DNA from 3 places in the Microbacterium sp. Y356 genome. Region 1 is predicted to be linked to each of the others. Evidence: predicted binding sites of a transcription regulator. Region 1 holds the regulator's gene; each other region holds the start of a gene.
The links. Region 1 encodes LexA, which represses DNA repair genes until DNA is damaged. Its sites were predicted from a motif close to TCGAACANNTGTTCGA; they were not measured.

Region 1 (8,103 bases):
CAATACACGCACGTGCACGGTGAGCGCGGCGTTGAAGGTGATCGCCTCGAAGACGTGGCGAACGAGCGAGCCAGTAAAGTGCCCGCCGATGAGGTGGTGTTCAAACCCTGCGGGCTCACCAGTGTGCACAAGGTACGGACGACCGCTGATGTCGACCACTGCTTGCGCGAGCGCCTCATCGAGCGGCACCAGGGCATCACCGTAGCGAGAGATCCCGGCCTTGTCGCCGAGTGCCTCGCCGATCGCCTGGCCGAGCACGATCGAGATGTCTTCCACAGTGTGGTGAGCATCGATGTTTGTGTCACCCGAGGCACGCACGGTCAGGTCGGTGAGCGAGTGCTTCGCGAAAGCCGTAAGCATGTGGTCGAAGAACGGCACCGAGGTATCGATGTGACTCTGCCCAGTGCCGTCGAGGTTCACCTGGAGTTCAACTGTCGACTCAGATGTGCTGCGGGTACGGGTCGCGGTACGAGAAGCGCTCATGAATCTGATTCTATCGAGGCCAGCGCATCGAGGAATGCCGTGGTCTCGGACTCAGTACCGGCCGTGACCCGCAGGTGGTTCGGGATTCCGACATCGCGCACCAGAACCCCGCGATCATACAGAGCCTGGAAGGTGGCCTGCGGATCAGCCACTCCCCCGAACAGAACGAAGTTCGACCACGATTCGTGTGGCAGGTAACCGAGCGCTTCCAGCGTCGCTGTGATGCGATCGCGCTGCTCGACGATGTCGTCGACCATCGCCAGCATCGTGGACGAGTTGCGGAGAGCCGCGACGGCCGCAGCCTGCGTGAGCGCACTCAGGTGATACGGCAGACGCACCAGCCGCAGCGCATCGATAAACGCTGGGTCTGCTGCGAGGTAGCCAACTCTGGCACCCGCGAACGCGAACGCTTTACTCATCGTGCGCGACACCGCGAGACGCGGACGCCCCTCGAGGAGAGTCAAAGCAGAGACGGCGTCTCGTGGTGCGAACTCCCAGTAGGCCTCATCGACAACCACGACACCCGGTGCAGCTTCGTAGACGGCCTCGATGACATCGATGCCGAGCGGCGTGCCCGTCGGGTTGTTCGGCCTACACAGCATGACGACATCGGGGGCTGCCTCTCTGACCTGGGCAGCAGCGTCATCGGCAGTGATCGTGTAGTCCGGCTGACGAGCGCCGACCTGCCACCGTGCGCCCGTGCCCTGCGCAAGAAGCGGGTACATCGAGTAGGTGGGAGCAAACCCGTAGGCGGTGCGCGCCGGGCCTGCGAATGCCTGCAGGATGTGCTGCAGCACCTCGTTGGATCCGTTGCCCGCCCAGATCTGCGATGCGTCGAGACCGTGCCCGAGATAGCGGGCGAAGCCTTCGCGGAGGGCAGTGAACTCACGGTCGGGGTATCGGTTCACATCGCGCAGTGCGACGGCGATGTCATCGAGGATGTCGCTGGCCACCTCGTCCGGAACGGGATGAGTGTTCTCATTCACGTTCAGCGCGACAGGAAGTGGAACCTGCGGAGCACCATAGGGGGTAAGCCCACGAAGATCGTCGCGGAGGGGTAAGTCGCCAAGTGAAGAAGTCACCCTCCCCATGTTAACGGTGAGATCAGTTGCTGTACTGCGCAGGAATGGCCAACTGCTGGCCGACCTGGAGCGAACCGTTGCTGAGGACATTGAGCCGTTCGATATCACCAATCACGGTGCGCGGGTCAGTCGACGGTGCGAGCGACTCTGCGATCGACCACAGCGTGTCACCAGGCAGGACCGTCACAGTGTCGAAGGTTACCGTGCTCGCCGATTCGCCCGATGCGATGGCCGAGCCGCCGCTGATCGCTGCGAAGCCGATACCCGCAGCCAGCGGGAGTGCCGCAACGGCAAGCAACACGCGACGCCCACGAGTTGTCATTCGCAGCCGCGTCATTCGAGGCCGCGTGGTGCCAGTCGAAACAGCGGCGCCTGCGGTGATACTGATGGTGCTCATGGGATTCTCCTCTGCGTCTTTGGCGTAGCGTTCGCATTCATCACTCGGCCGGGAGCAGTGAATGCGAAGCTACGTACCGAATGTATCTTCGAATTCGAACATCTGTCAAGAATTATTCGAAACCGAACCGCTGAAATCACCGACACGCTCGAACAGATCTTCCTAATCAAGGTGTTTCTCGGATACGGTTTCGATAGACACACCTCATCACGGACCTCAGACATTCGAAGAGCCGCACCGGAATCGCGTACAAAGGAGCACCCATGAGCGACATCTCCGCACCCGACCCAGAGGCTCCGCGCACTCGCCGGCGTAAAAGCCTCAGCCCGAAGCAGATGGCGATTCTCGAGGTCATTCAGACTTCCATCGCCACGCACGGCTACCCGCCGAGCATGCGCGAGATCGGCGATGCCGTGAACCTCAAGTCGCTATCGAGCGTGACGCATCAGCTGGGTCAGCTCGAGCTCAGCGGTTATCTACGACGCGATCCTGGCAAGACACGTGCAATGGAGGTGCTGATCGATCTGCCGGGCTCCAGCGGTGAGAACCCTGCCGATTCCAGCACTCCCGTGGGCGACGCAGCCATGGTGCCGTTGGTCGGTCAGATCGCAGCCGGCGTCCCGATCACGGCGGAGCAGCAGGTCGAAGAGATCTTCCCTCTCCCCCGTCAACTCGTCGGCAAGGGCGATCTGTTCATGCTCAAGGTCACTGGCGAGTCGATGATCGACGCGGCGATCTGCGACGGCGACTGGGTCGTTATCCGTACGCAGAACACCGCAGAAAACGGTGAGATCGTAGCGGCGATGCTTGATGGCGAAGCCACGGTGAAGACGTTCCGCCAGCGCGATGGCCACACCTGGCTGCTGCCTCGCAACTCCGCCTTCGAGCCCATCCTCGGCGATGACGCCACGGTGCTCGGCAAGGTCGTTGCTGTGCTGCGGGCTGTCTGACCGAACACCCATACATACGTACGCACATCGAGAACACAGAAACCGTCCTTCCCATGCTTCGGGAAGGACGGTTTGTGCGTTCTCGGCGGCGCCCAGCGCGCAGCGCCCAGCGCCGCCAGAGGGTCAGACCGTGACTGAGATGTCTTCGCGCACGCGACGGGTGGCTTCGACGATGTTGCGCAGCGACTCTGTGGTCTCGTCGTAGCCGCGGGTCTTCAGTCCGCAGTCCGGGTTCACCCAGAGCTGACGCGTCGGGATCTCATCGACTGCACGACGCAGAAGCGACTCGATCTCCTCGACCGTGGGAACGCGCGGCGAGTGAATGTCGTAGACGCCAGGTCCGATGCCGTGGTCGAAGCCGACCTCTGCGATGTCCGTTACGACGTCCATGCGGCTACGCGCTGCCTCGATCGAGGTCACGTCGGCATCCAGTGCACGGATCGCGTCGATGACGACGCCGAATTCCGAGTAACACAGGTGGGTGTGCACCTGCGTTGCGGCTGCCGCTCCACCCGTGGACAAGCGGAAGGAACCCACCGACCACTCCAGGTACGCAGGCTGGTCGGCCTTCTTCAGCGGCAGCAACTCGCGCAGCGCGGGCTCGTCGACCTGGATGATGGCGATGCCGGCAGCCTCGAGATCCGTGATCTCATCGCGCAACGCGAGGGCGACCTGGTTCGCCGTCTCTCCCAGCGGCTGGTCATCACGCACGAACGACCACGCGAGGATCGTCACGGGCCCAGTGAGCATGCCCTTCATGTGCTTGGCGGTCTTGGACTGCGCGTAGGTCGACCATCCGACCGTGATCGGAGCAGGACGTGAGACATCGCCCCACAGGATCGACGGGCGCGTGGCGCGCGAGCCGTATGACTGCACCCAGCCGTTCTCCGTCACCGAGAAACCGTCGAGGTTCTCGGCGAAGTACTGCACCATGTCGTTGCGCTCTGGTTCGCCGTGCACGAGCACATCAAGACCCAGATCTTCTTGCAGTTCGATGACGGTGTCCACCTCGCGGCGAAGGAACTCGTCGTAGTCATCCTGCGACAGCTCGCCACGAATGTACTGAGCGCGGGCACGGCGGATGTCGCCGGTCTGCGGGAATGAGCCGATCGTGGTGAGCGGCAGCACTGGCAGTCCGAGTGCCGTTTCCTGAGCCGCTTCACGCTCGGCATACGAGACGCGCGAAAAATCGCCGTCGGCAAGTGCACGCGAGCGCACAGAACCATCACGCACACCTGGTGCGTTGCTGCGGTCGGCGAGTGCCGCGGATGCCGCATCCAGCTCTGCCTGGATCGCCTTACGGCCCGAGCCGAGGCCACGAGCAAGGGCGACGACCTGCTCGACCTTCTGGTCGGCGAATGCGAGCCAGCTGGCGAGGCGCTCGTCGAGCTGCGACTCGTCGGTCACGTCGTGTGGGACGTGCAGCAGCGAGGTAGAGGTGGATGCCGCGACCTGAGCCGCACCGAGCGACCCCAGCGCCTCCAGCGTTTCGAACGCGGCGGCGAGGTCGCCGCGCCAAATGTTGTGACCGTCGATCACTCCGCCGACGAGCACCTTGTCGGAAAGCCCCTCGACCGCCGTCGGGACGCTGCCGCGCACGAGGTCGACCGCGATGGCCTCGATGGGAGCCGCGGCCAGCACGGCGAACGTGGCGTCCAACGACGCGTACGGAGCCGCAACGAGGATTGACGGACGCTCAGTCGCACCACCGATGATTGCCAGCGCGCGTGCCGCGGCATCCGCCAACTGCTCAGCGGACGCGGGAAGTGACTCGCTGACGAGCGCCGGCTCATCCAGCTGCACCCACTCTGCGCCAGCGGCCTTCAGACGAGCAAGCAGCTCGACGTAGACGGGGACAAGGTCATCGAGACGCGACAGCGGGTCGAAGCCCTCGGGCGCGGCATCCGATGCCTTCGCCAGCGCCAGCAGGGTGACAGGGCCGACGACGACGGGGCGCGTGACGAACCCGGCGGCGACAGCCTCTTCGACCTGACGCACGACGCGGTCGCTGGACAGCGAGAACGTCGTCTCAGGGCCGATCTCGGGAACGAGGTAGTGGTAGTTCGAGTCGAACCACTTGGTCATCTCGAGTGCGGCGCGCTCGCCCTCGCCGCGCGCGATGGTGAAGTACGCCGGTAGCCCGATCGAGCCGTCCGCCTCGCGAAGGTTGTCGAAGCGGGTGGGGATTGCGCCGACAGTGACGGCGGCATCGTGCACCTGGTCGTAGTACGAGAACGACTCCGGGATCGCCGAATCGGTGCGGCCGAGGCCGAGGGATGCGAGGCGCTCACGGCTCGCTGCACGCAGTTCGGCAGCAGTCTGCTCCAGCGCTGCGAGGTCTGAGCGGCCGGCCCAGAACGCCTCGACGGCCTTCTTCAGCTCGCGGCGGCGGCCGATGCGCGGGTAGCCGAGGATAGTCCCCTGGGGGAATGCGGTCATGATGTTTCCTTTCGGGGAGGGATCTAGTGACGCAGGGCAGGAAGAACGCCTGCCTCGGCGAGAACGGTGAGAACGGTTTCGTGTTGGTTGAACGCGTACAAATGCACTCCTGGTGCGCCGCCGGCCACCACCTCGCGGGTCAGACGTGATGCCCACTGGGTGCCGATTTCGCGACGACCTTCGGCCGTCGGCTCGACCTCCAGCGCGATCGAAAGTTCGCTGGGCAGGTCTTCGCCGGTGAGCTCGAGCACACGGCCCAGACGGGCGGGCGAGGTGATCGGCATGATGCCGGGAAGGATCGGGATCGTGACTCCAGCGGCCCGCGCACGCTCGACAAACGCGAGGTAGTCGTCGGCGTGGAAGAACAGCTGTGTGATCGCGAAAGTCGCCCCGGCGGCCTGCTTGGCAAGCAACGCCTCGACGTCCTGCGTGCGGTGGGCAGAGCGCGGATGCCCCTTGGGAAAGGCAGCCACCGCGATGTTGACATCGCGCCCCCGGGTGACGCGAGCGGCCCCTGGAAAACCAGGAATCGGCGTCTCCTCGTACGGAGCACGCTCGGCCTGCACACGGCCGATCAGCTGCACGAGCTGCGCGGAACTTTCCAGATCGCCGAGGAAGGTTTCGACCTGACCGGTGGGTGGGTCACCGCGAAGGGCGAGGAAGCTGAGGATGCCAGCATCCAGGAATTCACGAATGAGCGCAGCCGCACCCGCATAGGTATTGCCGACGCATGTCAGGTGCGCGAGCGGCTCGACGTCGGTGTTCTCGCGGATGAAGCGCAGCACGTCGAGTGAGCGTCCACCAGTGGAGCCGCCGGCGCCGTACGTGACGGAGATGAATTCAGGCCCCGCCGCCGCTAGCTGACGGACCGTCTCGCGCAGCGCCTCGTCGCTCGAAGCCGAACGCGGCGGGTAGAGCTCGAAGGAGAAAGGGACACGTGGGGTCCCGAGCGTCAAAGACTCGGAAGACATCATTCTCCTGGGGTGACAGAGTGGGCAGGGCAGCCGCGGACGACCCCAGACACTGGATCGTTCGCGGGCGGGTGCCGGGCTCGGCTGTCGCTCCACGTCCGGATAAACCGGCCGTTTCCAGAAACTTATGGCACTCATGCCACCTCGCGCACAGTGTGTGACGCCGTGTGTCAGAACGTCACCGCATAGGGTCGAAGCATGCAGCCGTACGGTACCTGGCCTTCTCCATTTCGCGCAGTCGATATCGCCTCATCCGCGCCCCGTATAGACGGTGCGCGGTTCGTCGGCGATGAGATCTGGTGGGGCGAGTCGGTGCCGGCCGAAGGTGCGCGTGTCACAGTGCGCAGCTCGAACGGCAATGTGCTGCTGCCTGAGCCATGGAACGCTCGTTCGCGGGTGCACGAGTACGGTGGCGGCGCATGGACCGCGGATACCGACGGCACGTTGTTCTTCGTCGATGCGAACGACCAGAGGGTGTACCGGATGCTCCGGGGCGGCTCGCCGCAGCCACTCACGCCCGTTGGGCCGAACGGCATTGGCCCGAACCACGGCGGCCTACGACTGCAGCACGGTCGCCTCTTCGCGGTACGCGAGGACCTCACCGACGATCGGCACCGCCGCGCGATCGTCGAGATCCCGACCGACGGCAGCGACGTTCAGCAGATCATTGCGACCTCCGGGTTCGTCGCACATCCTGCCCTCTCCCCCGACGGCACGCGCATCGCATGGGTGCAGTGGAGCGACCACCACATGCCATGGCAGCTGGCCCAGCTGCACGTCGCCCAGCTCGGGGGCGACACGTTTGCCAGCACCCCCACACGCGCCGCACTGCAACCCGAATGGATCAGTGACACCGAACTCACCTACGCCGATGATCCCACCGGACGCTGGCAGTTGCAGCGGATCACCCTCGACGGCCTGGAGCGCACCTCCGGCCCAGACTCCATCGCGCCAGCCGATGCCGACACAGGGTACGGCTTGTGGGTGCTGGGCAATCGCTGGTACCAACCGCTATCGGACGGCCGTATCGTCGCCGTGCGCACCAACGGCTCAGATGAGATCGTCCTGATCGAGCCCGATGGATCGGAGAAGCGCCTCGATGTGCCGGCTACCGCACACGTGAGCGTCGACGATACCGCGGGCGTCCGTGTGCTGCTTTCCGGTGGGGGCGCGGGCGTCAATGCCGGGCTGTGGTGCGTAGATGTCGATTCCGGCGCGGTCGAACGCGTCCGCGGAGGCATACCTGTCGATGAAGAATGGATGCCTCCGGCCACGCGTGTCACATTCGATGGGGCCAACGGACCTGTGCACGCATTCGACTATCCGCCGGCGAACCCGAACGCCGATGCACCCGCTGGCGAACTGCCGCCGTACATCGTGTTCGTGCATGGCGGCCCCACCGCGCACGTGTCAGGCGGAGCATCCACAGCCATCGCGTACTATACGAGCCGAGGGATCGGCGTGCTGGATGTGAACTACGGCGGCTCCACCGGCTACGGCCGCGCCTACCGCGAGCGCCTCGACGGGCAGTGGGGTATCGCCGAGGTCGACGACGTGCTCGCCGCCGCGCGTGGCCTTGCCGAGGCTGGCAAGGCCGACCCTGCGCGCATCGCGATCCGCGGTGGCTCGGCGGGCGGATGGACGGTGCTCTCAGCGCTCGTGCGCGGTGGCGTGTTCGCCGCCGGAATCAGCCGCTATGGCGTCACCGATCTGCGGATGCTCGCACAGGACACCCACGACTTCGAGAAGTACTACCTCGACGGCCTGGTGGGCCCGCTACC
Region 2 (8,103 bases), on a different contig from region 1:
GTGGAGCGCGGTTCCGGTGAATGGGCCGCCGCGTACGCCGTCACCACATCGATGGTGTCGGCGCCCGGCTCTCGCGCCCACGACATCGTGAGCGCCGACTCCGGATTCGCCGAGACGCTCGGCGATCCTGGAGACGACCCGGCGCTGGAGCGGGAAGCTGCCGGTCTCGCTCCAAGAACACATGTCTGCGTGCTGTACGACCGGCGGAGCGAGTTCGCGGTCGGGGCGTTCGCGGCACTTCGGGATGCCGCAGGCGAATTCGGCTGGAGCGTGGTCGACTGCGGCAGCGATGACTTCGACGGCGCGCTCGTGCAGCGCGGGTGGGATGCAGTGATCGCCCGCGTGCCGATCCCGCAGACGCCAGGGCAGATCGCTGCGCAGTGGGGCAGTCAGGGTGACGCATCCATCACTCGCCACGCGGATCCAGAGCGTGACGCTCTGATCACTCAGCTCGCCCAGACCACTGATATCTACGAAGCACGAGATCTTCGTGCGCAGATTGAGGCGACGATTGTGCGTGCCGCCATCGCACTTCCGATCGCCGCGAATCCGCGGGTGACGATCAGCGATCGCGACGTGACCGGCGTCACATCACGCAACGGCGCGGCGGCTCCGTTGACGTACGGCTCCGTGCAGTGGGCGGTCGTGCCGTGAACCGGACGCTGTGGGTTGTTCTCCCCATCGCGAGGCAGCGGTCGCGACCCGTAGAGTCTCCTCTGGAGGTTTTGCTGTGGGAATGATGTTGCCGAATGAGCTGATCTGGGTAATGGAGAAGCTGGGGTTCGAGTGGCCGGACATCGACGAGGACGAGCTACGTCGAGGCGGCGAGATGGTTCGCGCGTTCCACGGTGAGCTGGAGTCGAAGATTCAAGTGATGGACCGGAAGGTCAACGGGGATCTTGCGATGGCGATGCGTGGTCAGGCGGGACCCGCGTATGTGAGCGCGTGGAATACGAACCGTTCGCAGAATCTGCAGAAGCTGCTGGATCTGCTGGGTCCTGTGCCGACGGGTGTCGATATCGCGTCTGATGTGATCTTCGGTTTGAAGATGAAGGTCATCGTGGATGTGACGACGACGATGATCACGTTGGTGGCGATGTTGACGAATCCAATCACGGCGGTGGGCGCGGGTCCGATGCTGCTGATCAAGAAGAAGCTGTTGAATGCGGCGGTTGATATCGCGGTGGAGCAGGCATTGAATCAGGTGCTCCCGATGGTGGTCGAGCCATTGGCTGAGCATCTTCCGGCGGCCATCATGGCGGCGCTGGAATCGCCGATCGTCGAGGCCGTCGCGGGTGACCCGGATGAGTTCTATGCCGATCTGCAGGCTTTGGAACAAGCGGAGGGTGACATGGAAATGCACGCCTCCGATATCGAGACTTTGACGGAGCGGCTGATGGCAGATCTCGCCACGCTCAACATCGGGGGAGACTGAGTATGGGTAGGGGTCCTGGTTCAGAGATCGCCGATGCCATTAAGCATTCGCTTGATGGCATGCCGATTCACGTGCGGCAGCTCGCGGAGATGTTCCGCAAGCACGGTAATGCGCACAAGCGCAACAACAGCGACGTCACTGATCTTGACAACACCGGCGTGCCGCAGGAGCTGCGGGATGGCTGGAACACGGATTCCGGCTGGAATCCGAACCAGGTCGAAAGCTGGGGTAAGGGTGACCGTCCCGACCCGAGCGAGTACCTCGACGACGACTACATCCGAAATCACCTCGCCCAATTTGAAGACGGCGCGAGCCGGATCTACTTCTCAGACTCTCTGCACAAATGGGGCCCAGGCAATGGCGGAAGCACCTACGTGTTCCCCACCTCGCAGCTGCAGGAGATTCTTGACGAGACGGGTGGAAATCCCTTTGAACTTGCGGATCGGCTCGGCATGCAGCCAAGTGACTTCTTCGATGCGGACGGCAACCCGCTTCCCTTGGAAATCCGCCACTTTGATCCGTCCGAACTCGCCAACATCCGCATGCCTTCCGGCAACGAAGGCGGCGCGAACGCCCAGTGGATTCCGGGAGGCTACCTGCCGACGGGGGTTCCAGAGGCAGTGATTGACATTCCTGGAAGCGCCACCGGAGTAGGGGCCGTCTTGGACAATGATGGCAACGTCATACCCAACGGCGGCGATGACTATAACCCCGGACTTTGGCCCGGAACGAGCCAAAGCATGCCGACGCGACCATGAGTCTCGAAAAGGCCTTTGCTCCTGACTCGGTCCGTACTGGCGCCGTGATTTCGTTCAGCGGGGAGAAGCTCATCGTGAGCGGGGAAGTGATCATTCGCGCCGTCGAAGCTCGACTGACGGCCCCCGGACTGACGCTGGACCGCACTGATCAGTGGCTCGCGAACAACGTACCTCTTCTGTCGAAAGGTGCGGCGTGGATCGTGCCGCTGTCTTGGGAGCCACTGCAGCGTGACGGGGATGCATCCGAACGACAAAAGCTGCGTGATCGAGCCAACGAGCTGTGGATCGATATTCGGAGTTCATGCTCGTACCGGCAGGGCAATCCGATCGCGATCGATCTTGCCCCTGAGCCCGGTCAGAGTGGGCGATATGTGTCGGAGCTGGTGCGCACAGGAGTCAGACGAGCTGACTGGTGGGAATTCGGCGACTGTGCGGTGGTCCTGGTCGTTCACGGCGAACCATTACCGGCCCCGAAGACAATGATCGCCGTGCACGTGGTTCCGAGCGGTTGGGTATCAACGCGCCGACCTGCGAAGAAGGTACCGCGATTGGACCTCAGCTGGTCGTGGGCGGAAGTGGTCGAGTTCGCACGTCGGGAGGCGTCTGTGACGGCAGATACCCTGGCAAAGGTGGACGAAGAGGGGCAGGACTCATGACAGGTGCATTTGGGAACGTCGACGTGAACGTGGTACCACGCATCTACGGTGCGAGCGAGCTCGGAGTGCTGTCGATCACGGCTCCGGGCGACGCTCATCCTCGGGTGGAGTATGTCGGCGGCGAGATCTTCGTCGGACTGGACGCAGGCGACATTCGCGCGGCGGTCACTCGGGGGCAGGCAGAGGAATGGTCACGCCCGTTCAGCGACGCGGTGGCTGCGGCCGTAGCAACGGCGGGCGCACTGCCCGACGTCGTGGCGGGAACGATCGTCATCAACGATGAAGTGCTGGCTTCGGCAGTGCTGATCGATCGCACGCGTGCCGCAGCGGTGGCGCTTCAGGGCGCCCCGGTCGTGTTCGCGCTGTCGCGTGACCGACTTGTGATCGCAGGAGCCGACGACGAGGCCGGCATCGCACGCGTTCTAGACCTGGCTGAGGAACTGTATGACGCGGGTGGTCCGTTGGTGAGCGCTCACCCCATCATCCTTGATGACGGCGCCTGGGCACCGTTCCCGTGGCTCGAGCGTTTCCCGGCGCTCGAGATGCGCATCCAGCGCGTACTCCGTTTGTTCGGCGTGCGTGCGTACGAGGCGCAGACCGTGGCGCTCCAGCGTCCCGATGTTCACCTCGCCGACCCCAAGATTCAGGTCCTCGAGACCGGTGTCACCACCACGTTCGCGACCTGGCCAAAGGGCACCGCGACGCTGCTGCCAGTCGTTGACAATGTGATCATCGCGGATCCGGCAGGCGCACTCAGTGTGGCGACAATGAACGAGTTCCTCGATGCCGCTGGCGAGGCCGTCGTGCGCACTGGCCTATCGCCGCTGCGCTACTTCGTGCCTGGAGAACCGCCGCGCTGACCACGCTCCCGGCGATCGAGAGTGTGTCGCGGACAGTCAAGCCGCGATGTCGAATCGTGCGCGGCCGCCTAAGCGTGGTGTGCGTGCGGGGTCGACGTAGACGGGCGGGATGAACCAGACCCCTGCGGTGGTACCCGACCCGTCGATGCGGATTTCCCAGCCGTTGTCATGGATGCGGTGGTGGCAGGTCTCGCACAGGAGGATCCCGTTGGAGAGGTCCGTTCGTCCGTGATCGCGATTCCACCATCGCAGGTGGTGTGCTTTGGTCATCTCGGGTGGGAGGTTGCACATCGCGCATCCGTCGTCGCGTTCTACGAGCGCGAGGCGTTGTGATTTTGTGAAGAGGCGTTTGTGTCTGCCCCAGTCGAGGATTTCGCTGTCGCCACCGAGGACGAGCGGGATCACGCCGGCGCCTGCGGCCATTCGCCGTGCGGCGCCTGCGCTGACGGGCTGGTCGATGCCGTCGATGGTCGCCGTCCCGGTGCCGTTTACGAGGTCTGCATAGTTGATGCGGACGATGACCGTCGCTCCGGCAACAGGGGTGCGCGATGTGCAACCGAGGGCGTGAGAGCAGAACAGGGCGAGCGCGTCGGCCTGCAACATCGCGACAGTACGGCGGTCGGCATCCGGAGCATCCGGATCGGGGGCGTTGTTGCGGGCGGCGAACGCGGCGGACACGTAACCGCGGAGCGCGGCCACGATCGGCGCACCGGTCTCGACGTCGAAGTCCCCGTCGAAGTGCAACCGCCCGCCACGCTCGTGGAACGTCAGCGAACGTCTGCCGCGCTGCTCATCCTCACGCGGTTCCACACCGTCTGGATCCAGCCATGCCTCCACGCGCACCACGAGTCGGCGCACCTCATCGAGTGCGAGTCCCGGTGCAGCGTCAACCAACAGTTGCTCGCCCTCGGACGTCTGCTCCAGCCCGGCCGCGATCCGGCACCGCTCCAGCACTGCGATGATCAACGCCGCCGCCTGCGCGCTGAGCGTCCCGGCCTCCATCGCCTCCCGCACACGCGGGTACTTCGCAGGCAGGCGCGAGCCCAGCAGATCCGTGCGGATCGCGGTTGCCTCGCCCACCTTGATCAGACGCGACGCGTCCCCAGTCGACACGCCAGTCGCCGCCGCGATCAGCTTTGCCGCCGAACGGAATCCCTGCTGCTTCGCCAGAGAGTCGGCGCCGAGCTCAGGACGTGACTCGCTCGCAATCCCCGCCGCCACATCGACATGCACAGCATCCAACCGACGCTGCAACAGGCCGACCGCGTTCGTGACCGCGATGAGCTGTTCCCTCGAAAGGTCATTTGCCTCGCTGGCGTCTGCCCACACTTCATCAAGGCGAGAGAGCGCCTGGTGCAGAACGGTCAGCTTTGACATGTCTTCAGCTTATCGCAAAATCGAGTCAGTATCGAAGATTTGTTCTAAAATAGTGGAAATATCCTGAGACTGAAGGGTTTGATCCGAAACAAGAAGATATTCCACTTTAGAATCTTTAAACGATTACTGAAGGGAAAATACCAGCGTGATGGGCTGATCTCCCCATCGCCTCTGCACTCGCCCCTCGGTAGCGTCATAGCCGGAGGTGGTTGCCGTGGGAATGATGCTGCCGAACGAGCTCATCTGGGTGATGGACAAGATGGGGCTCGAATGGCCCGACATCGATGAAGACGAGGTGTGGAAGGCCGCCGGTCTCGTGCGCGTTTACCGCGACGACATGGAGACGCTGGTGCAGGCAGCCGATCGTCGCATCAACGGCGACCTCGGTGCTGCTATGGTCGGACAGACCGGCACCGCACATGTGACCGGGTGGAATCGCAACCGCTCCGAGAATGTTCAACAGCTGCTCGATATTCTCGGACCCGCAGCCACCGGTATCGACCTCGCCGCGGATATCGTGCTCGCGTTGAAGATGAAGGTGATCATCGACGTCACGGTCACTCTCGCCCAGTTGATCCCATTGCTGGCCGCAGGACCGTTCGGGCTGGGCGGCGCCGCGGTGCTGATACTGGCACGCAAGAAGCTCTTCTCGATGGCGATGGAGGCGACGCTCGAGCAGGTCATCAACCAGGTGCTGCCGCTGGCGATCGAACCCCTCGCGGAACAGGTGCCGGGGTTGGTGTTGGCGATGCTGGACGCTCCCGTCGTCGAGGGCGCAGTTGGCGACGCGGACGAGTTCTACGCGGATCTCGTAGCTCTCGACCAGGCAGCCGACGACATGGATGCGCACGCCGCCGATGTCGAGGATCTGACGGATCGACTGCTCGCAGACCTCGCCAACCTACAGATCTCAGGGGAGTGAACGATGTCATCGATGAAGACGCTGATGCGGGACCTCGTGGATGCCGTGGATGGCGCAGGGCGCGAGTTCAAACAGGGTTTCGCGGGTGCGTTTCGCAAACGCGGCGGAAAGCACCGGGCAGATGCCGACCGCATTCGTGGCGTGGACCGGCGCGGACGCGACAGCACTCCGCAGCACCGCGCTGAACCGTCCACGTCGCACGCGAAGAAGTACAAGATCGTCGAGGATGTCACTCGCGGTCGCGAGTCGTTCGGACACGAGCCGCGACACCGCAACCCGGACTACAACTCTGCCCGTGATCTCGGTCTGTCGCTGGGCAAGGACGTTCGTGCGCTCCCCGGCGACGTCCTCGACGAGATCAAGGACGTGCCGAAGAAGGTGCCGGGGCAGTTCGTCGAAGAGCTGTATGAAGATGCGATCGGGCAGGACGACCCAGACAAGTACGGCAAAACGGGCCAAGGAGACACGAGATTCCTCGCTCCTGCTAGCGAGGCAAACGATCTGACAGGTCTCAGTCACGCCGAGCTCGAGGAACGATTCGGACTGGAACCCGGCTCTCTCAATGGTGCGACGGTCGAGATCAACCTGATCCCAGACACGCGCTTCGCGAGTATCGAGATCGATTACCCCGGAGAGTGAACGGCGTGCACGGACACCGCTATGTGGGAAGTGCTACCCATGGTGGTGCCTGCGCCCGGATCATACAGTCGATCCAGGAGGTGCGATCGTGGGAATGATGTTGCCGAACGAGCTTGTCTGGGTGTTGGAGAAGCTGGGTTTTGAATGGCCGGATATCGACGAGGACGAGGTGCGCCAGGGCGCTGTCCTGGTGCGCACCTTTGGTTCGGATTTGGAAACAGTGATTCAGGCTGTGGATCGCAAGGTCAATGGGGACCTTGGCGGTGCGATGAAGGGTCACACGGGCCCCGCGACGATGAGCGCATGGAACACGAATCGTTCGCAGAACCTGCAGAAACTGATCGATATTATGCCCCCGGCGTCGACGGCGATGGATATCGGGGCAGACGCGATCTTCGCGCTGAAGATGAAGGTCATCGTCGATGTGACGACAACGTTGGTCACATTGGTTGCGATGTTGACGAATCCGATCACTGCGGTGGGCGCGGGTCCGATGCTGCTGATCAAGAAGAAGTTGCTGAATGCGGCGGTGGACATCGCAGTGGAGCAGTTGCTGAATCAGCTTCTGCCGATGGCGATTGAGCCGATGGCCGAGCAATTGCCTGCGGTGCTTGATGCGATCTTGGATGCGCCGATGGTGGAAAGTTCTGTGGGCGATTCGGATGAGTTTTACGCGGATCTGCAGGCGTTGGAGGATGCGCAGTCGGAGATGAAGCTGCACGGTGCGGATATTCAGACGTTGACGTCGACGTTCTTCTCGGAATTCTCCGCACTCGACTTCGGAGGGGACGCCTGATGAGCGCAGGAGCGAGAGCCGCGATACGACAACTGAAGCAAGCGGGTGCTGATGCCGCTCGCCACATGGATGACAAGCTTCCACGGCTTGCCGACAAGATCACCGAACACCTCGACGCCGTGGTGAAGAAGGTACGCGACACTGACAATCTCAACAGCACCGTCACTCCGCGAAGCCCGAACACCAAGACGACGTACTGGGATCCTGACTCGAAGCGGCCCGTCCAGGAAGAGGGCACGATCCTTGCGGACTTCGGCGGTACGACGCGCGGCGACAACGCAACCGCGGTCGGCCATCTCGGCAACCCAGGCGACGACGGTGGGCACCTTGGCGCGCATCGCTTCTTCGGGGACACCGCGGATGAAGGAATCGTGCCACAGATCGCCAACCTCAACCGGGGCGCGTGGAAGAAGATGGAGAGTGAGTGGGCCGATTCCGTTGCCGAGGGCTGCCGGGTCGACTACCGCATCTCAGTCGATCCGCCCGGGGCAATACGACCTGATAGATTTCAGGTCGTGTATGTGGTGTCCGACCCAGTTACAGGCCGAATCCTTCAAGTCCGCGACCCGAGCTTCGCCAACATCGCTGATCAGACGTTTGACCGGATTGACCAGCTTTGAATCGACCCAAAGGAAACGTCATGCCAGACAACGTCGTAGC
Region 3 (8,103 bases), on a different contig from region 1:
GACAACATGCCGATTGAAAACCTTCCGGCAGCGACCAAGCCGGTGGACAAGACTGCCTACGATCAATCAGTCATCGTCGCGGACGCATCGGATGCCGCGACTGAGATTCTGACTGATGTTCGGGGCGTCACGGCCGGTCTCGGCGAGCAGGGGAGCACTGCCCTGCTCGACGATTTCGGTGACACCGGTGAGCAGCCCGACCTCCCTGGACTCTCTGGCTTCGGCACGGAGGGCCCAGGCGACCACGGGCTGCAGGCTCCCATCGCCCCGTACATCCTGCCGTCGCCGGGTATCCTCAGCGCCGGGCCGCCGTCAGTGGCCCGCTCCGAGGCGAACGACAAGATCGTCGAGCAGATCACCAGCGTGCTGTCGCAGTTCAAGATCGACGCGAAGGTGACTGGCTTCTCCCGAGGCCCGACGGTGACGCAGTACGAGGTGGAAGTCGGTCACGGCGTCAAGGTCGAAAAGATCACGCAGCTGAGCGCCAACATCTCGTACGCCGTCGCATCGAATGACGTGCGCATCCTTTCGCCGATCCCTGGCAAGAGCGCCATCGGTATCGAGATTCCGAACACCGACCGCGAGACGGTTGCCTTGGGCGATGTCATCCGCTCACAGGCAGCCATTAAGAGTGCACACCCGATGACGGTCGGCGTCGGCAAGGATGTCGGGGGCAACTTCGTCGTCGCCAACCTCGCCAAGATGCCCCACCTTCTCGTTGCTGGTTCTACTGGATCTGGTAAGTCCAGCTTCGTCAACTCAATGATCACGAGCATTCTGATGCGTGCCCGTCCCACGGACGTGCGCATGGTGCTCATCGACCCGAAGCGGGTGGAGCTCACCAGCTACGCAGGTGTCCCGCACCTGATCACACCCATCATCACGAACCCGAAGAAGGCTGCGGAAGCCCTGCAATGGGTCGTGAAAGAGATGGACATGCGGTACGACGACCTTGCGTCGTTCGGCTTCCGCCACATCGACGACTTCAACAAGGCTGTTCGCGCCGGTGAGATTGTGCTTCCGGTGGGCAGTGAGCGGGTGCTCAAGCCGTACCCCTATCTACTTGTCGTCGTCGATGAGCTCGCCGACCTCATGATGGTCGCCCCGCGTGACGTAGAGGACTCGATCGTTCGCATTACGCAGCTTGCTCGTGCCTCCGGTATCCACCTGGTGCTTGCCACGCAGCGACCGAGCGTCGATGTCGTCACCGGGCTCATCAAGGCCAACGTGCCGTCGCGACTCGCGTTCGCCGTGACCAGCGTCACCGACAGCCGAGTGATTCTTGACTCGCCTGGCGCTGACAAGCTGATCGGCCAGGGTGACGCCCTGTTCTCACCGATGGGCTCCTCCAAGCCTTTCCGCCTCCAGGGCGCCTGGGTCGAGGAAAGCGAGATTGACGCGGTCGTCAAGCACGTCACGGCGCAGGCGCGGCCGGAGTATCGTCCGGACGTGCAGGAAGCGCTCGAACCGACCAAGAAGAAGGAAGTTGATGAGGACATCGGCGATGACCTCGAGGTTCTCCTTGCCGCGGCTGAGCTCATCGTCTCGTCCCAGTTCGGTTCGACATCGATGCTGCAGCGCAAGCTGCGCGTCGGTTTCGCGAAGGCCGGGCGTCTGATGGATCTGTTGGAGTCTCGCGAGATCGTCGGCCCGTCTGAAGGATCAAAGGCGCGTGATGTGCTGGTGGCGCCCGAACAGCTGTCTGCTGTCATGGCGCAGTTGCGCGGAGAGGATGGACCGGCTGCCTCCAATGCCCCGCCTGCGGCGCAGGCTGCGCCGGCGATGCCGGCCGCTCCGGTCGCTCCGGCCGCTCCGGCGTACGATCCGATTGAGGCGCAGTTCGAAGGACTACCGGTCGTAAACGAAGATGACGGCGATGAAGACGCCTGGGGATTGACGGGACGCGACTGATGATGATTCCGCGACAATTGCCGAACGCGATCACGATCGCCCGCATCCCGCTGGCAGTCGTCTTCTTCGTACTGCTCCTGATGGGCGGCAGCTACGGTCTCGACGACCTGGTCATTCGCTGGATCGCGGGCGGATTGTTCATCTTCGCGATCTCCACCGACTGGGTTGACGGATATCTCGCCCGCAAGTACGACATCGTCAGCGACTTCGGGAAGCTCTGGGATCCGATCGCAGACAAGCTGCTGACCGGTGCCGGCTTCGTCGGGCTGGCCATCCTCGGTGAATGGCCGTGGTGGGTTGTCATTGTCATCCTCATCCGCGAGTGGGGCATCACTGTGCACCGCTTCATCGTCTCGAGCAACCACATCGTCGCGGCCGCGTGGATGGGCAAGCTCAAGACTGCACTGCAAGGCGTCGCCCTCGGGTGGTGGCTGCTGCCGCTTCATCAGCTGATCGGCATGGAATGGTGGACAGGTATCGGCGTGGTGCTGATGTACGCCACGCTCGCCCTGACGATCGCCAGTGGCATCGACTACGTCATCTCGCAGGTGCGTGGTGCGCGGGCGCCGCATGGGTGACGTCTATGAGTGATACCGCCGAGTTAGTCGCCGTTCTTCGGGAGCGCAACTGGACGCTCGGTGTTGCCGAATCTCTCACTGGTGGTGCTCTTGCCGCCGAGATCGTCTCGGTACCTGGCGCGTCGGCGACATTTCTCGGGGCGGTGGTCGCGTATGCCACCCCGGTCAAAGCGACGTTACTCGGCGTGGATTCCGCTCTGCTTGACGAGCATGGCCCCGTGCACCCGCAGGTCGCAGAACAAATGGCCGTGGGTGTGCGGTCGGCTGTCCAAGTTGCGGGTCGACCTGCGGATGTCGGGATTTCGACAACAGGCGTAGCCGGCCCTGACTCGCCTGATGGACAGCGAGTGGGAACCGTGCACATTGGCGTCGCGACGCCAGATGGCGTGCACGCCCACGCATATCTTTTCGATGGTGATCGCGCGGCGATCCGCGCGCAGGCTGTGGATGCGGCGATCGTTGCCGTGCTTCACCAGGTACGGGAATAGCCGAGTGCACGCGACTGTTGGGTCTAATGTGCCAATGAAAGATGTGCTCACAACCAAAGCACAGCGTGAAACGATAGCGTTTTCATCAGGGAGTCAGGTTAGACTGGCGATCCGTTTAGAAGGAGCTCCGTTGAGGGGACTGGAGAGGAGGTTCCGATGATTCTTGTACGACAGGAAATCGGCGATGTACTGAGGGACTTCCGCCTGCAGAAGGGGCGTACGCTCCGGCAGGTCGCGAGCAAAGCTTCGGTTGCGCTCGGATACCTCAGCGAGGTCGAACGTGGGCAGAAAGAAGCATCCAGCGAGATTCTCGCCTCGGTTGCCGATGCGCTCGACGTACCCATCTCCTTGATCATGCGTGAGGTCGGCGACCGCATGTCTGTGCTCGAAGGCATTCAGGTCTTCCCGGATGTTGTTCCGGATGACCTCGTGGCATCGATCGAGCCTGAGCTCTCGCTGCACTGATCAACCTCTATGCGACGCAGTGAACTTCTTCGCGCGGTCGAACTTGAGTTCGGTGCGCGCGGATCCACTTTGATGAAGGATCTCGTTCTGGAGGCGCTGGGCAATCGCTCAGCGCTGGACGCGCTGGACGCGGGTGTGCCGCCGCGCGAGATCTGGTTGGCGCTGTGCATTGATACCGACGTGCCGGCAGAACGACGCTACGGCGTCGGCCGGCTGGAGTCGCGCAAGCGCTGAAGGCTCGGTCTTTCCACGCCCATCCGTCGATCAACACACTCGGCGTGTCGTCGAAGATGTGTTCGAAATACGCGTAGTGTTCTGCACAAGTGGTTTCGAGGTGTTGTTTTCCACCGTTCCTGGAATCTCCGACGCAATGTCTGAGGCTCCTCCTACGGTGAAGACAGGCCGAAAAGCCATACGCCTTGTCGGAGAGCTCGCCCCAGTCGGGGCGGCCGCGACAGCCTACAGGCGGCACCATGCGAACACGAGGAGCACGTCATGCCATCACCCGCAGACCGCGAGAAGTCCCTGGAATCAGCTCTCGCTCAGATCGACAGGCAGTTCGGAAAGGGCTCGATCATGCGATTGGGCAGCGACGAGCGCGCACCTGTCGCCGTCATTTCGACCGGCTCCATCGCCCTCGATGTCGCTCTCGGTGTTGGCGGGCTTCCGCGTGGCCGCATCGTTGAGATCTATGGCCCTGAGTCGTCGGGTAAGACGACGTTGACGCTACACGCGATCGCCAATGCGCAGCGCAATGGCGGTATCGCGGCCTTCATCGATGCTGAGCATGCGCTTGATCCCGAGTACGCGAAGAAGCTCGGGGTCGACATCGATGCGCTTCTGGTGTCGCAGCCTGACACTGCCGAGCAGGCACTTGAGATCGCAGACATGCTGGTGCGTTCCGGTGCCATCGACCTCATCGTCATTGACTCCGTCGCGGCCTTGGTGCCTCGCGCTGAGATCGAGGGCGAGATGGGTGACTCGCACGTGGGTCTGCAGGCGCGCCTCATGTCGCAGGCGCTCCGTAAGCTCACGGGTGGTCTCAGCCAGACGAACACCACGATGATCTTTATCAACCAGCTGCGTGAGAAGATCGGCGTCTTCTTCGGCTCTCCTGAGACGACCGCTGGTGGAAAGGCGCTGAAGTTCTACGCCTCGATCCGTTTGGACATTCGCCGTATCGAGACGTTGAAGGACGGCACCGATGCAGTCGGAAACCGTACGCGTGTCAAGGTCGTCAAGAACAAGATGGCGCCGCCGTTCAAGCAGGCGGAGTTCGACATCCTCTATGGCATCGGCATTTCGCGTGAAGGCAGCCTGATCGACTTCGGCGTCGAGCACACGATCGTAAAGAAGTCCGGCTCGTGGTACACCTACGATGGCGACCAGCTGGGGCAGGGCAAGGAGAACGCGCGCAACTTCCTGCTCAAGAACCCTGACATCGCGCTGACCATCGAGACGAAGATCAAGCAGAAGCTCGGCATTGGCGGCGCGTCCGCCGAGGTCGCTCCGGCATCTGCTGACGAGCTCGCACAGCGTCGTCCGGCCTGATTGTGATCAACTCGAACGGGGGCGAGGATCGCCTCGCCCCCGTCATCCCTCTTTTCGGCGGGAAGATGGCGCCCGCTCCGGCTTCGGCTTCGGCGCCCGCTCCGGCTTCGGCTCAGGATCCGTCGTCGCCTCTGCCCGAGCGGGCGCATTCCACCGGTGGCGAGATGCACGCGCCGGTCGATGGCCCTACCTCCATTGATGAAGACGATGACGATGACGACACGCGCAAGACGGCAGAAGCGGCTCTGGTCCGCAAGCTGAGGGCGCGCTCGCTTTCCATCTCAGAGGCCCGACAGGTGCTTCGTGGAAATGCACTGAGTGCCGCCCAAATCGATGACGTAATCGATGACTTCTGTCGGCGGGGCTACCTCGACGATGTGGGGCTGGCCGAACAGCTGGTGATCTCCGGCATCGAGCGCAAGGGGCAGGGGCGCGTGGCGCTCTCACGCTCTCTTTCGCAACGAGGCATCCCTCGCGACGTGATTGATGCGGCGCTGGACGAAGTGCCTGATGACGATGCGGAGCGCGCGCTGGAGTTTGCGCGCACGAAGGCGCGTTCGATGTCTCGACTCGACTTTGAGACAGCCCTGCGCCGGCTTGTCGGACAATTGGCCCGTCGCGGCTACGGCGGTTCTGTCGCCACGACCGCTGCGCGTACAGCGCTGAGCGAAGCGTCATCTGGCACTCCGACCAGAGGCGTACGGTTCGTCGATTCGGAGTGACGCTCTTCAACGGTTCGGAGAGAGTCCCAGATTCCGCTCGTAGAATGGTTTCATCATGACTATTCCGCGCAGTGAACCGACGATCATCACGGCCTCGTCGGCAGCCGTCGACGCCGACGGACATCAGCGAACGTACGAAGTGCGCACCTTCGGGTGCCAGATGAATGTGCACGACTCTGAGCGTCTTTCCGGTTCGCTCGAGAGCGCGGGCTATCTCCGCGCTGACGACGGGGCGGAGGCCGACGTCGTCATCATCAACACCTGCGCCGTTCGCGACAACGCGGCAGGCAAGCTCTACGGCACGCTCGGTCACCTCGCGTCGGTGAAACGACGCAAGGACGGAATGCAGATCGCCGTCGGTGGGTGTCTGGCACAGATGGACAAGGACGTCGTACTCGACAAGGCGCCCTGGGTTGACGTCGTGTTCGGCACGCACAACATGGGCTCACTGCCCGGCCTGCTCGAGCGCGCGCGTCACAACGGTGATGCCGAACTGGAGATCCTCGAATCTCTCGAAGTATTTCCCTCGACGCTGCCCACCAAGCGCGATTCCGCACACAGCGGGTGGGTGTCGATCTCTGTCGGCTGCAACAACACGTGCACGTTCTGTATCGTCCCCAGCCTTCGCGGCAAGGAGAAGGATCGCCGACCTGGCGACATCCTGAACGAGATCCGACTGCTCGTAGATGACGGTGCAATAGAGGTCACGCTTCTTGGCCAGAACGTCAACTCATACGGTGTCGAGTTCGGCGACCGTCAGGCTTTCGGCAAGCTGCTGCGCGCGGCCGGTGAGATCGACGGACTGGAGCGTATTCGTTTCACGAGCCCACATCCGGCCGCCTTCACCGACGATGTCATCGACGCGATGGCAGAGACGCCGAATGTGATGCCGCAGCTGCACATGCCGTTGCAGTCAGGCAGCGACCGCATTCTGAAGTCGATGCGGCGTTCGTATCGCAGCTCGAAGTTCCTCGGCATCCTCGACAAGGTGCGCGAGCGTATTCCGTACGCGGCGATCACTACCGACATCATCGTTGGTTTCCCGGGCGAGACCGAAGAAGACTTCGAAGACACGATGAGAGTGGTCGAGCTGGCGCGCTTCGCAAGCGCCTTCACCTTCCAGTACTCCATTCGCGAGGGCACTCCCGCCGCGACCATGGAGGATCAGATCCCGAAGGCAGTGGTACAGGAACGCTACAACCGCTTGCTCGCCCTGCAGGAGCGGATCGCGCTGGAAGAGAACCAGAGTCAGATCGGTCGTGAGGTCGAAGTTCTCGTCGCCAGCGGCGAAGGCAAGAAAGACGCCTCAACGCACCGTCTGACCGGCCGCGCCGAAGACAACCGGCTGGTTCATTTCGAAGTCACGGCTGGATCGGAGATTCCGAGGCCAGGAGACGTGGTCACAGTGAAGATCACACACGGGGCGCCTTTCCACCTGCTCGCCGATGACCCGACAGGTGCGCCGTTGCGCATTCGACGCACACGAGGTGGTGACGCCTGGGATCGGTCACAAACGGAATCCTGCGGTATTCCGACACCTGCTGGTGAGCCGGGCGCTCCGCGCGCGGTGTCGCTGGGCCTTCCCACTCTGCGCGTCGGTGTCTGACACACCCCTGGGCGCGAGGCCGCGCCTTTGGGCTGTCGTCGGCGCGACGGGCACGGGTAAGAGCGATCTGGCTCTCGACCTCGCCGAGACTCTTCGTAGCGCCGGAAATCCCGCCGAGATAGTCAACGCTGATGCCATGCAGCTTTACCGCGGTATGGACATAGGCACCGCCAAGCTTCCGATCGACGAGCGCCGCGGCATCCCGCACCACATGTTCGACGTACGCGAGGTGGATGAGGAAGCAGCGGTCGCCTGGTATCAGCCCCTGGCACGCGCCGCGATCTCTGACATCCATGCGCGAGGTGGTGACGCGATTCTGGTCGGCGGTTCCGGGCTGTATGTATCGAGCGTGATCTTTGATTTCCAGTTCCCTCCGCGCGATCCTGCGGTACGCGAGCGACTCGAACTCGAACTCGAAGAGTATGGTGCTCCCGCACTTTTCGTCCGGCTGCAGCTAGCCGATGCCGTGACGGCGGCGCGCATCGACCCGAAGAACGGCCGTCGCGTGATGCGTGCGTTGGAAGTCATTGAACAGGGCGCAGAGACACACGGTGCGGCTCTGCCGGACAAGCCTCAGCTCTGGCGCGCGGCTACACGCATCCTTGGCCTGCATATCGAACGCCCTGAACTCGTCGAACGCCTTGATCGCCGAGTGGAACGGATGTGGCAGCAGGGCATGCTGGGCGAGGTCGCCCTGCTGCGCGAAGCAGGGCTGGAGCGGGGTACGACCGCGCCGCGAGCCATCGGTTACGCCCAGGCGCTCGCGCAGCTGGCGGGGGAGA

Region 2: a site for LexA is predicted at 5,118-5,133, ahead of AC1C2Q_RS06785 (DUF222 domain-containing protein). Genes of this name have one in related genera too.
Region 3: a site for LexA is predicted at 3,727-3,742, ahead of recA (recombinase RecA). Genes of this name have one in related genera too.

Annotation. Positions count from the first base shown of each region.
Region 1 is NZ_JCAIUE010000002.1:353,174-361,276, reverse strand. It holds gene hisB (imidazoleglycerol-phosphate dehydratase HisB) at 1-483, opposite strand, end outside; gene AC1C2Q_RS15400 (histidinol-phosphate transaminase) at 480-1,574, opposite strand; gene AC1C2Q_RS15395 (LysM peptidoglycan-binding domain-containing protein) at 1,588-1,962, opposite strand; gene lexA (transcriptional repressor LexA) at 2,226-2,912, shown strand; gene metE (5-methyltetrahydropteroyltriglutamate--homocysteine S-methyltransferase) at 3,036-5,351, opposite strand; gene AC1C2Q_RS15380 (methylenetetrahydrofolate reductase) at 5,375-6,322, opposite strand; gene AC1C2Q_RS15375 (S9 family peptidase) at 6,521-8,103, shown strand, end outside.
Region 2 is NZ_JCAIUE010000001.1:1,400,539-1,408,641, reverse strand. It holds gene AC1C2Q_RS06810 (ABC transporter substrate-binding protein) at 1-654, shown strand, start outside; gene AC1C2Q_RS06805 (hypothetical protein) at 737-1,435, shown strand; gene AC1C2Q_RS06800 (hypothetical protein) at 1,507-2,193, shown strand; gene AC1C2Q_RS06795 (hypothetical protein) at 2,190-2,849, shown strand; gene AC1C2Q_RS06790 (hypothetical protein) at 2,873-3,709, shown strand; gene AC1C2Q_RS06785 (DUF222 domain-containing protein) at 3,746-5,086, opposite strand; gene AC1C2Q_RS06780 (WXG100-like domain-containing protein) at 5,307-6,008, shown strand; gene AC1C2Q_RS06775 (hypothetical protein) at 6,012-6,647, shown strand; gene AC1C2Q_RS06770 (WXG100-like domain-containing protein) at 6,742-7,443, shown strand; gene AC1C2Q_RS06765 (DNA/RNA non-specific endonuclease) at 7,509-8,063, shown strand; gene AC1C2Q_RS06760 (hypothetical protein) at 8,084-8,103, shown strand, end outside.
Region 3 is NZ_JCAIUE010000001.1:206,366-214,468, reverse strand. It holds gene AC1C2Q_RS01140 (FtsK/SpoIIIE family DNA translocase) at 1-1,911, shown strand, start outside; gene pgsA (CDP-diacylglycerol--glycerol-3-phosphate 3-phosphatidyltransferase) at 1,911-2,489, shown strand; gene AC1C2Q_RS01130 (CinA family protein) at 2,495-2,977, shown strand; gene AC1C2Q_RS01125 (helix-turn-helix domain-containing protein) at 3,134-3,442, shown strand; gene AC1C2Q_RS01120 (DUF3046 domain-containing protein) at 3,452-3,676, shown strand; gene recA (recombinase RecA) at 3,938-4,993, shown strand; gene AC1C2Q_RS01110 (regulatory protein RecX) at 5,059-5,715, shown strand; gene miaB (tRNA (N6-isopentenyl adenosine(37)-C2)-methylthiotransferase MiaB) at 5,771-7,321, shown strand; gene miaA (tRNA (adenosine(37)-N6)-dimethylallyltransferase MiaA) at 7,314-8,103, shown strand, end outside.